2 regions of the Paraburkholderia bengalensis genome follow, and region 2 is predicted to be linked to the other one. Evidence: predicted binding sites of a transcription regulator. Region 2 holds the regulator's gene; the other holds the start of a gene.
What was found. Region 2 encodes HrcA, which represses chaperone genes, less so after heat shock. Its sites were predicted from a motif close to TTAGCACTCNNNNNNNNNGAGTGCTAA; they were not measured.
Positions count from the first base shown of each region.

Region 1: the regulator HrcA is predicted to act here: its motif matches at 1,901-1,927, upstream of groES (co-chaperone GroES).

Region 1 is NZ_JACFYJ010000034.1:2,684-7,078, reverse strand. Features, by position in the region: gene H3V53_RS20435 (hypothetical protein) at 1-289, shown strand, start outside; gene H3V53_RS20430 (hypothetical protein) at 336-545, opposite strand; gene H3V53_RS20425 (GAF domain-containing protein) at 784-1,593, opposite strand; gene groES (co-chaperone GroES) at 2,005-2,295, shown strand; gene groL (chaperonin GroEL) at 2,342-3,982, shown strand; gene H3V53_RS20410 (bifunctional hydroxymethylpyrimidine kinase/phosphomethylpyrimidine kinase) at 4,168-4,395, opposite strand, start outside.
Region 2 is NZ_JACFYJ010000030.1:42,160-46,554, forward strand. Features, by position in the region: gene H3V53_RS19110 (S4 domain-containing protein) at 1-91, opposite strand, end outside; gene hemH (ferrochelatase) at 161-1,231, opposite strand; gene hrcA (heat-inducible transcriptional repressor HrcA) at 1,391-2,410, opposite strand; gene H3V53_RS19125 (NAD kinase) at 2,695-3,597, shown strand; gene recN (DNA repair protein RecN) at 3,600-4,395, shown strand, end outside.

The DNA.
Region 1 (4,395 bases), on a different contig from region 2:
GCACGCAATCGTTTCCAATGGCTGGAGGCCGGCTTCGGACAGCGAACCCGCGCGCGCGGCCGCGCCCTCACGGCGCGGGCAGCCGCAGACGCAGCAGCGTGTCGCGAAGAATGTGGCGATATTGCCGACACTGCCGCCGTTGCCACCCGGCACACCTAGCGACAGCGCGACTCGCTCAAGCGCAGATGCCGAGACTCCTCGCACGCAAGCCACAGTCGATCCGTATCCCCCTGCGTCTGTCTCTACTGGCGATGGCGGCGATGCCAATGCGCCCGGCGTTCAACAGTAAAGAACCCGCACGAGGCGCGTTCTACGCGGGATGTACGCAGCGCTCGCTAGATTTCCCAATCCCATTGCTGTTCCTCGCGTTGTTCTGCCGCGAGCCGACGGCTACCTTCCTGGGAAATGACCACATGACTGGACGCTTCGATCGGCATGAGAACGGCTTTCTCGATGCGCGGATTCGAAGGCGGCTTTTGCCTGGCTTCTTTCACGTAGTCCGAAAGAGACTGAAATCGACGTACGGCATGGATGGAGTTGGTCATGATTTCACCCAGGAAGCTTCACGATGTTCTGCGTTGTTTCACTCACCGGCGATGCTTCGGGCAGTCTAGGCGCGCGCTACCAGAGGGGCTGTACGCCGTCGCACAGAACAGTGCGCAATGCGTCTCGGCATGAATGAACGGCGGATGCGCTCGTGGAGAAATGAGCGATCGTTTTCCTGAACTCGATTGGCGTACTGAAGCGCCGCGCGACAAGACTTGGCCTACGCAGTGCAAGCGATCAACCGGTTCTATCCAGGATCTCGTTCGCCAGTTCGACCTCGCGCGAGAACGATCCTTCGTCGGATGCCTTGGCGGTCTGAACCCGGCGACTATGCGAATTCCTGTGCTTGCGCACGCTGTTGCTCAGCTCGGAGATGATTTCCGACGCGGCGTGAATGATCTGGTTGAAATCGAAACCGGCATTGGTCATTTCGCGGTAGAACGATTTCGCGAGGATCTTGGCGATCTGATTCGTGTTCTGCGCCGATCCCGCGATGATTTCCCGCACGGTCTTTTCCGACGACCGGGTCAACGCCGCCTGCGTGAAGCGGGATTTCATCAACTGCTGGATCTGATTGGCGTGAAGTGCCTTCACGACCAGTAAGGTGAGGTTTTCCAGCAACCGCAGATCATCGGCGCTAAAGCACGACTTGTGCAGCGGCTGATGCGCGTGGACGATCCCGATGGTCTTTCCCCGCAGGAGCAGCGGAGCGCAGATGCTGTCGCCAGGGTGTGGCCTGGCAACTGCTTCGATCGTGGTCGCATCAACGGCAACAGTCGCAGGTTCGAGGACCATGGCGAATGGACCACGAGCGGCGCTTTCACGAACATTCAACACGTCGGAGCCGCCGGTGTCGCCGAAGCCGACGCGCTGGTTGAGACCGGTTTCGGCGGCCTGTCGTTGGTTCAGCAAATGGATCGCGCAATGGCGCGCATCCAGTGTCTTCGCGACGATGGAGGACAGTTCAGACAGGAGTTCGTCCGGGCTGCTCGCGTATCCTATGTCGCCAAGCGGCTCACAGATTTTCACGCTATCCGAGTTATGCATCGCTCTTCCCCAGGATTTGAATCGGACGCGCGCTCGCGTGGCATGCGCAAGGCCGCCCAACACGGCTGCCTGCGATCGATGACGATGGACCTGACCGATTTAACCAACAAAACGGCAGGCCTTAAGTTCGTGCCACCACATTGCGCCCCGTTTCGACCGGCAGTGCCTTTCGGGACGACCCCAGCGTGCATGAGCGGGCGCCTTCTGGACCTCGCCAGACAGTGTTTTCATAGAAAAAACATAGGGTTACGCCAATTTAGATAATTCGCCCATACCTCCTTGAATTTGTAATTGCCCGTCCATATAATTAGCACTCACTGCACGAGAGTGCTAACAACATCGCCGGTTGGCCCCCGCCAGCTGGTATTACCTCAGCGTTGTTCTCAGTCCCATTCAAGAGAGGATCTATCCATGAACCTTCGTCCTTTGCATGATCGCGTGATCGTCAAGCGTCTGGATCAGGAAACCAAGACCGCATCGGGCATCGTGATCCCCGACGCAGCAGCAGAAAAGCCGGATCAAGGCGAAGTGCTGGCCGTCGGCCCGGGCAAGCGTGACGACAAGGGCAACCCGATCGCGCTCGACGTGAAGGTCGGCGACCGTGTCCTGTTCGGCAAGTACGCTGGCCAGACCGTCAAGGTCGACGGCAGCGAACTGCTGGTGATGCGCGAAGAAGACATCATGGCCGTTGTCAACAAGTAAGTACTTGTTCCGGTTCATCATTCTCAAGAATTCAAGGAGTTAGAAGATGGCAGCTAAAGACGTCGTATTCGGCGATTCCGCCCGTGCCAAGATGGTCGAAGGCGTGAACATTCTCGCCAACGCAGTGAAGGTCACGCTGGGTCCGAAGGGCCGCAACGTGGTGCTCGAGCGCAGCTTCGGCGGCCCGACGGTCACCAAGGATGGTGTCTCGGTGGCGAAGGAAATCGAGCTGAAGGACAAGCTCCAGAACATGGGTGCGCAAATGGTCAAGGAAGTCGCTTCCAAGACCAGCGACAACGCCGGCGACGGCACGACGACGGCAACGGTTCTGGCGCAGTCGATCGTTCGCGAAGGCATGAAGTACGTCGCATCGGGCATGAACCCGATGGACCTGAAGCGCGGCATCGACAAGGCCGTCGCAGCAGCAATCGAAGAGCTGCGCAAGATCAGCAAGCCCTGCACGACGAACAAGGAAATCGCGCAAGTCGGCGCGATCTCGGCGAACAGCGACACGTCGATCGGCGATCGCATCGCTGAAGCGATGGACAAGGTCGGCAAGGAAGGCGTCATCACCGTTGAAGACGGCAAGTCGCTGCAAGACGAACTCGACGTCGTCGAAGGTATGCAGTTCGACCGCGGCTACCTGTCGCCGTACTTCATCAACAACCCGGACAAGCAAGTCGCCGTTCTGGAGAACCCGTTCGTGCTGCTGCACGACAAGAAGGTCTCGAACATCCGTGATCTGCTGCCGGTTCTCGAGCAAGTCGCGAAGGCTGGCCGTCCGCTGCTGATCATCGCTGAAGACGTCGAAGGCGAAGCGCTGGCTACGCTGGTCGTCAACAACATCCGCGGCATCCTGAAGACGGTTGCTGTCAAGGCTCCGGGCTTCGGCGACCGTCGCAAGGCCATGCTCGAAGACATCGCTATCCTGACGGGTGGCCAGGTCATCGCTGAAGAAACGGGCCTGACGCTCGAAAAGGCGACGCTGCAAGAGCTGGGTCAAGCGAAGCGCATCGAAGTGGGCAAGGAAAACACGACGATCATCGACGGCGCTGGCGAAGCAGCGAACATCGAAGCGCGCGTCAAGCAAGTGCGCACGCAGATCGAAGAAGCGACGTCGGACTACGACCGTGAAAAGCTGCAAGAGCGCGTGGCCAAGCTGGCCGGCGGCGTGGCAGTGATCAAGGTCGGCGCAGCGACCGAAGTCGAAATGAAGGAAAAGAAGGCACGTGTCGAAGACGCACTGCACGCAACGCGCGCAGCTGTGGAAGAAGGCATCGTGGCTGGCGGCGGTGTTGCACTGATCCGTGCACGCAGCGCAATCGCTGGCGTGAAGGGCGACAACGCTGACCAGGACGCAGGTATCAAGATCGTTCTGCGCGCAATGGAAGAGCCGCTGCGCCAGATCGTCACGAACGGCGGCGAAGAAGCCAGCGTCGTGGTGGCAGCAGTTGCTGGCGGCACGGGCAACTACGGCTATAACGCAGCAACGGGCGAGTACGGCGACCTGGTGGAAGCCGGTGTTGTCGACCCGACGAAGGTGACGCGCACGGCACTGCAGAACGCAGCTTCCGTTGCTGGCCTGCTGCTGACGACGGACGCCGCCGTCTGCGAACTGCCGAAGGAAGATGCACCGATGCCTGGCGGCATGCCCGGCGGCATGGGCGGCATGGGCATGGACATGTAATTCCAGGCAACTGGATGGCATGCGGGAGGCGCGTCGAAAGGCGTGCTTCCCAAAAGAAAAACCCGCAATGCGGGTTTTTTTATGCGCGCGGAAATCGTGAAAAAAATTGCGCGGCATTCGCGCCGCGCAATCTTCAATTGAATCTTGATTTAGACGGAAGCCGCATGTCACGGCTTCGTTTCATTTCAGTGCCGCGCTTCGCCCGGCGACGTATCCGATCCGCCCGCGATAGGCACTTCGTCCTCGCTGCTTCTCGCCCAGAAGAACCGGTCGGGAAGATAAGCGCCCATGCCCGGCCGGAACGCCGCCTGGGTGGCCTGGAACAGATACTCCTGCGCTTCGCGCACCGCTTCGGCGGGTTCCTGGCCATTGGCGAGCAGCGCGGCAATCGCGGCGCCAAGCGTGTCCGTGAT
Region 2 (4,395 bases):
CCAGCGAGCGCGTCTTGAAGAAGCGCGCCGCCCACAGCCACTTGTCGATGCGCAAGCGAGCGCCCGGTTCGGTAGAGATCTTGTAGTTCATCGGTCCTTCTTCAGGCTTTTCAAACGTTAGCTGTCGTCCGGATGCAGATTGCATGCCGGACATGACAATTCAGGCAACGGGCACGGTTTGCGGCGCGCTTGCCTGCACCGGCCAGCCTTGCAGGTGCTGGGCAACGATTTCGCCGAGCGCCGCGATCCACGCGTGCGATGCATTCAGGCAGGGAATCGCGTGAAAAACTTTCCCGCCGGCGTGCACGAATTCGTCGCGCACTTCCATGCCGATCTCCTCGATCGTTTCCAGACAGTCGGCCGTGAAACCCGGACAGAACACGTCCGCCCGGCGCACGCCCGCCGCACCCAGTTCCTTCAGCGTCGGCGCCGTATAGGGTTGCAGCCACTCTGCCTTGCCGAAACGCGACTGGAACGTAACCCGGCACTCGACGGGCGTGAGCCCGAGCGCATGCATCAACAGCGACGCCGTCTGCTGGCATTGCTCGTGGTACGGGTCGCCCAGATCGAGCGTGCGCTTCGGCACGCCGTGGAAACTCAGCACCAGTTTGTCGCCCGCCGCGAAATCCGGGCGGCCGTGCGCATGCCAGTAGTGATTCACCTGCGCGGCGAGCGCTGCGATATAGGCGGGATGATCCGCGTACTGACGCACCGTGCGGATTTCCGGCTGGTTGCGCATGCGCTTGAGCGCGGCGAACGCGTCGTCGAAGGCAGTGGCCGTTGTCGACGACGAATACTGCGGGTACATCGGCATCAGCAAAATGCGCTCGGCGCCCGCCAGCTTCAACTGATTGAGCATGGCGGGAATGCCGGGCGTGCCGTAGCGCATCGCGTAATCGACGATCACGGAATAGTCGTTCAGCTGCAGCAGATGCCGCAGCCCTTCTACCTGTTTCTCAGTGTGCACGCGCAGCGGCGAGCCTTCCGGCATCCACACGGCCGCGTACTTCTTCGCCGAAGCTACGCCTCGAAACGGCAGAATCAGCAGACGCAGGATGATTTGCCACAGCAACGACGGAATCTCGACGACGCGCGGATCGGACAGGAACTGCGCCAGATAGCGCCGCACGGCGCGAGGCGTGGGCGCGTCGGGCGTACCAAGATTGATCAGCAACACGGCGACACGATGTGCCGCAGCGGACTGCGACGGCCGCTCGAGATCGAAGCGCATAGGCAGAAGGAAAGAGCCGCGCGACGCGCGGCACGCAATGGACTGAAGCTCATTATAGCGGCGCGGTCTGCCGCCGATACCTGGCCATTCGGCCAATTGGCAAGGCCAAAAACGCCGCGCATGATGAACACCATCGCAGCATTGCCGGATGGATCTGCTCTATTGCTGGCTGAGCGTCAACGATAGCAGGCGCGCCGTGATGTCGACGATGGGAATCACGCGGTTGTAGGCCATGCGCGTCGGGCCTATCACGCCGAGCGTGCCGACGATCTTGCCGTTCACTTCGTACGGCGCGGTTACCACGCTCATTTCCTCGATGGGAACGAGGTTCGATTCGCCTCCAATGAAAATCTGCACGCCTTGCGCGTGACTGGACACATCGAGCAACTGCAGGAGACTCGTCTTTTGATCGAACACATCGAAAAGCTTGCGCAGCCGCGCCATGTCCGACGACAGATCGGCCACTTCGAGCAGATTGCGCTCGCCGGAAATCAGCACGGTTTCGCCCGTATCCGTGACGTCCGTGCTCGCCGTGACGGCCGCGTGCATCAGCGTCGTCATGTCGCCGCGCAATTCGTCGATTTCTTCACGAAGACGCCGGCGCACCTCGTCGAACGACAGGCCCGCGAAGTGCGCGTTGATGTAATTGGATGCCTCGACCAGCTGAGACGGCGTGAAATCGCGCTGCGTCGCCATGATGCGGTTCTGAACGTCGCCTTCCGGCGTCACGATGATCAGCAGAATCCGCTTGTCGGACAGACGCAGGAACTCGATCTGCTTGAACACGTGGCTGCGGCGCGGCGTCAGCACGACACCCGCGAACTGCGACAGGTTGGACAGCACGCTTGCGGCCGCCGCCACCACTTTCTGCGGCTCGCCCGGCTGCAGCGTGGTCTTGACGGCGCGCATGACGGCATCTTCGTCGGCGGCGGGTTCGACGGTCAGCATCGTGTCGACGAACAGCCGGTAGCCTCGCGGTGTGGGAATCCGCCCAGCGGACGTATGCGGACTGATGACGAGCCCCAGCTCCTCCAGATCGGACATCACGTTGCGGATGGTAGCCGGGCTCAGCTCGAGCCCGGAGTACCGCGACAACGTGCGCGAGCCGACCGGCTGACCTTCGGCTATATACCGCTCGATCAGCGTTTTCAGGAGGGTTTGTGCGCGAGGATCTAGCATGGCGAAAAATTTTAGCGTAACCACCGCATCGCGGCGAGCGCGCGGCGGCTCGCGGCGCGTCCGGCCGGCTGCCCGGCGCACCTCGCGCGGCACCCCGCCCGCGCACGAGCCGCATCGCATTTGTCTATGCAGCCATCACGTCTGTCATGAGGACTTCACCATTCTAACGATAATCGGCCGAAGGCTGGACGGCGTAACGCGGCCTCGGCGCAACCGCCCGGGCCGCCGCACCGCCGCTGCCGTCGACGGTTCTTTTCAGGTCGCACCTATGGTGTAATGCCGGCATGCAAGCTAACAGCCAGTTCAAGACCGTTGCGCTCGTCGGGCGCAGCAATACGCCGGGCATCGGAGAGCCGTTGACCGCGCTCGCCACGTGCCTGGAAAAGCTCGGCTATGAAGTCGCATTCGAGGCGGAGACGGCGCAGGAGATCGGCGTCTCGCAATGGCCCGCGCTGCGCCCCGCCGAAATCGGCGCGCGCGCGGACGTCGCCATCGTGCTCGGCGGCGACGGCACGATGCTTGGCATCGGACGGCAACTGGCGCCGTACAAGACGCCGCTGATCGGCATCAACCACGGCCGGCTGGGCTTCATCACGGACATTCCGTTCTCCGACATGCGCGAGATCATCCCGCAGATGCTGTCAGGCAGTTTCGAGCGGGAAGAGCGCACGCTGCTTGAATCGCGGATCATGCGCGACGGCCAGCCGATCTACCACGCACTCGCCTTTAACGACGTCGTCGTGAACCGCTCGGGCTTCTCGGGCATGGCGGAGCTGCGCGTGTCGGTGGACGGGCGCTTCATGTATAACCAGCGCTCGGACGGCCTGATCGTCGCGACGCCTACGGGCTCCACGGCTTACGCGCTGTCGTCGCAAGGGCCGATCCTGCATCCGCAGCTGCAGGGGCTCGTGCTGGTGCCGATCGCGCCGCACGCGCTGTCCAACCGCCCGATCGTGATTCCCGACGAGTCGAAGGTCAGCATCCAGATCATCTCGGGCCGGGACGTTAACGTGAACTTCGACATGCAGTCTTTCACGGCACTCGAACTGAACGACACGATCGACGTACGCCGTTCGCGTCACACGGTGCCCTTCCTGCATCCCGTCGGCTACAGCTACTACGCGACGCTGCGCAAGAAGCTGCACTGGAACGAGTATCCTTCGCACGAAGACGATCCGAGAGACTGAACATGCTCCGCCACCTCTCGATACGCGACTTCGTCATCGTCGCCGCGCTCGACCTCGAATTCGACAGCGGCTTTACGGTTTTCTCCGGCGAAACGGGCGCCGGCAAATCCATCCTCATCGACGCGCTCGCGCTGGCACTCGGCTCGCGCGCCGATGCGAGCGTGGTGCGCACGGGCGAGGCCCGCGCGGACATCACGGCCGAGTTCGACACGCATCCCCTCGTCGACGCATGGCTCGACGAGCAGGCGCTCGCCGCCGACGATTCGGAGCACGGCAACACAGTGCTGCTGCGCCGCGTGGTCGATGCAAACGGCCGCTCGCGCGCGTTCATCAACGGCACGCCGGCCACGCTCACGCAACTGCGCGAAGTCGGCGAGATGCTCGTCGATATCCACGGGCAGCACGCGCATCAACTGTTGATGCGGCCCGACGCGCAGCGCGAACTGTTCGATACCCACGCGGGGCTGCTCGACACCACGGCGTCCGTGACCCGCGCGTGGCGCGCATGGCGCGACGCGGCACAGGCCGTCGAAACCGCGCAGAGCAAGGACCGCGAACTGCAACTGGAACGCGAGCGCCTTGCCTGGCAGCTCGCCGAACTCGACAAGCTGTCGCCGCAGCCCGGCGAGTGGGAAGAAGTCAACGCCGAGCATCGGCGGCTGTCGCATTCGGCCAATCTGATCGACGGCGTGCAGGGCGCGCTGTCGGCGCTATCCGAATCCGACGACGCGATGATCGGCCATCTGTCGTCGATCGTCTCGAAGATGCGCGATCTCGCCGAGATCGATCCCGCGCTGA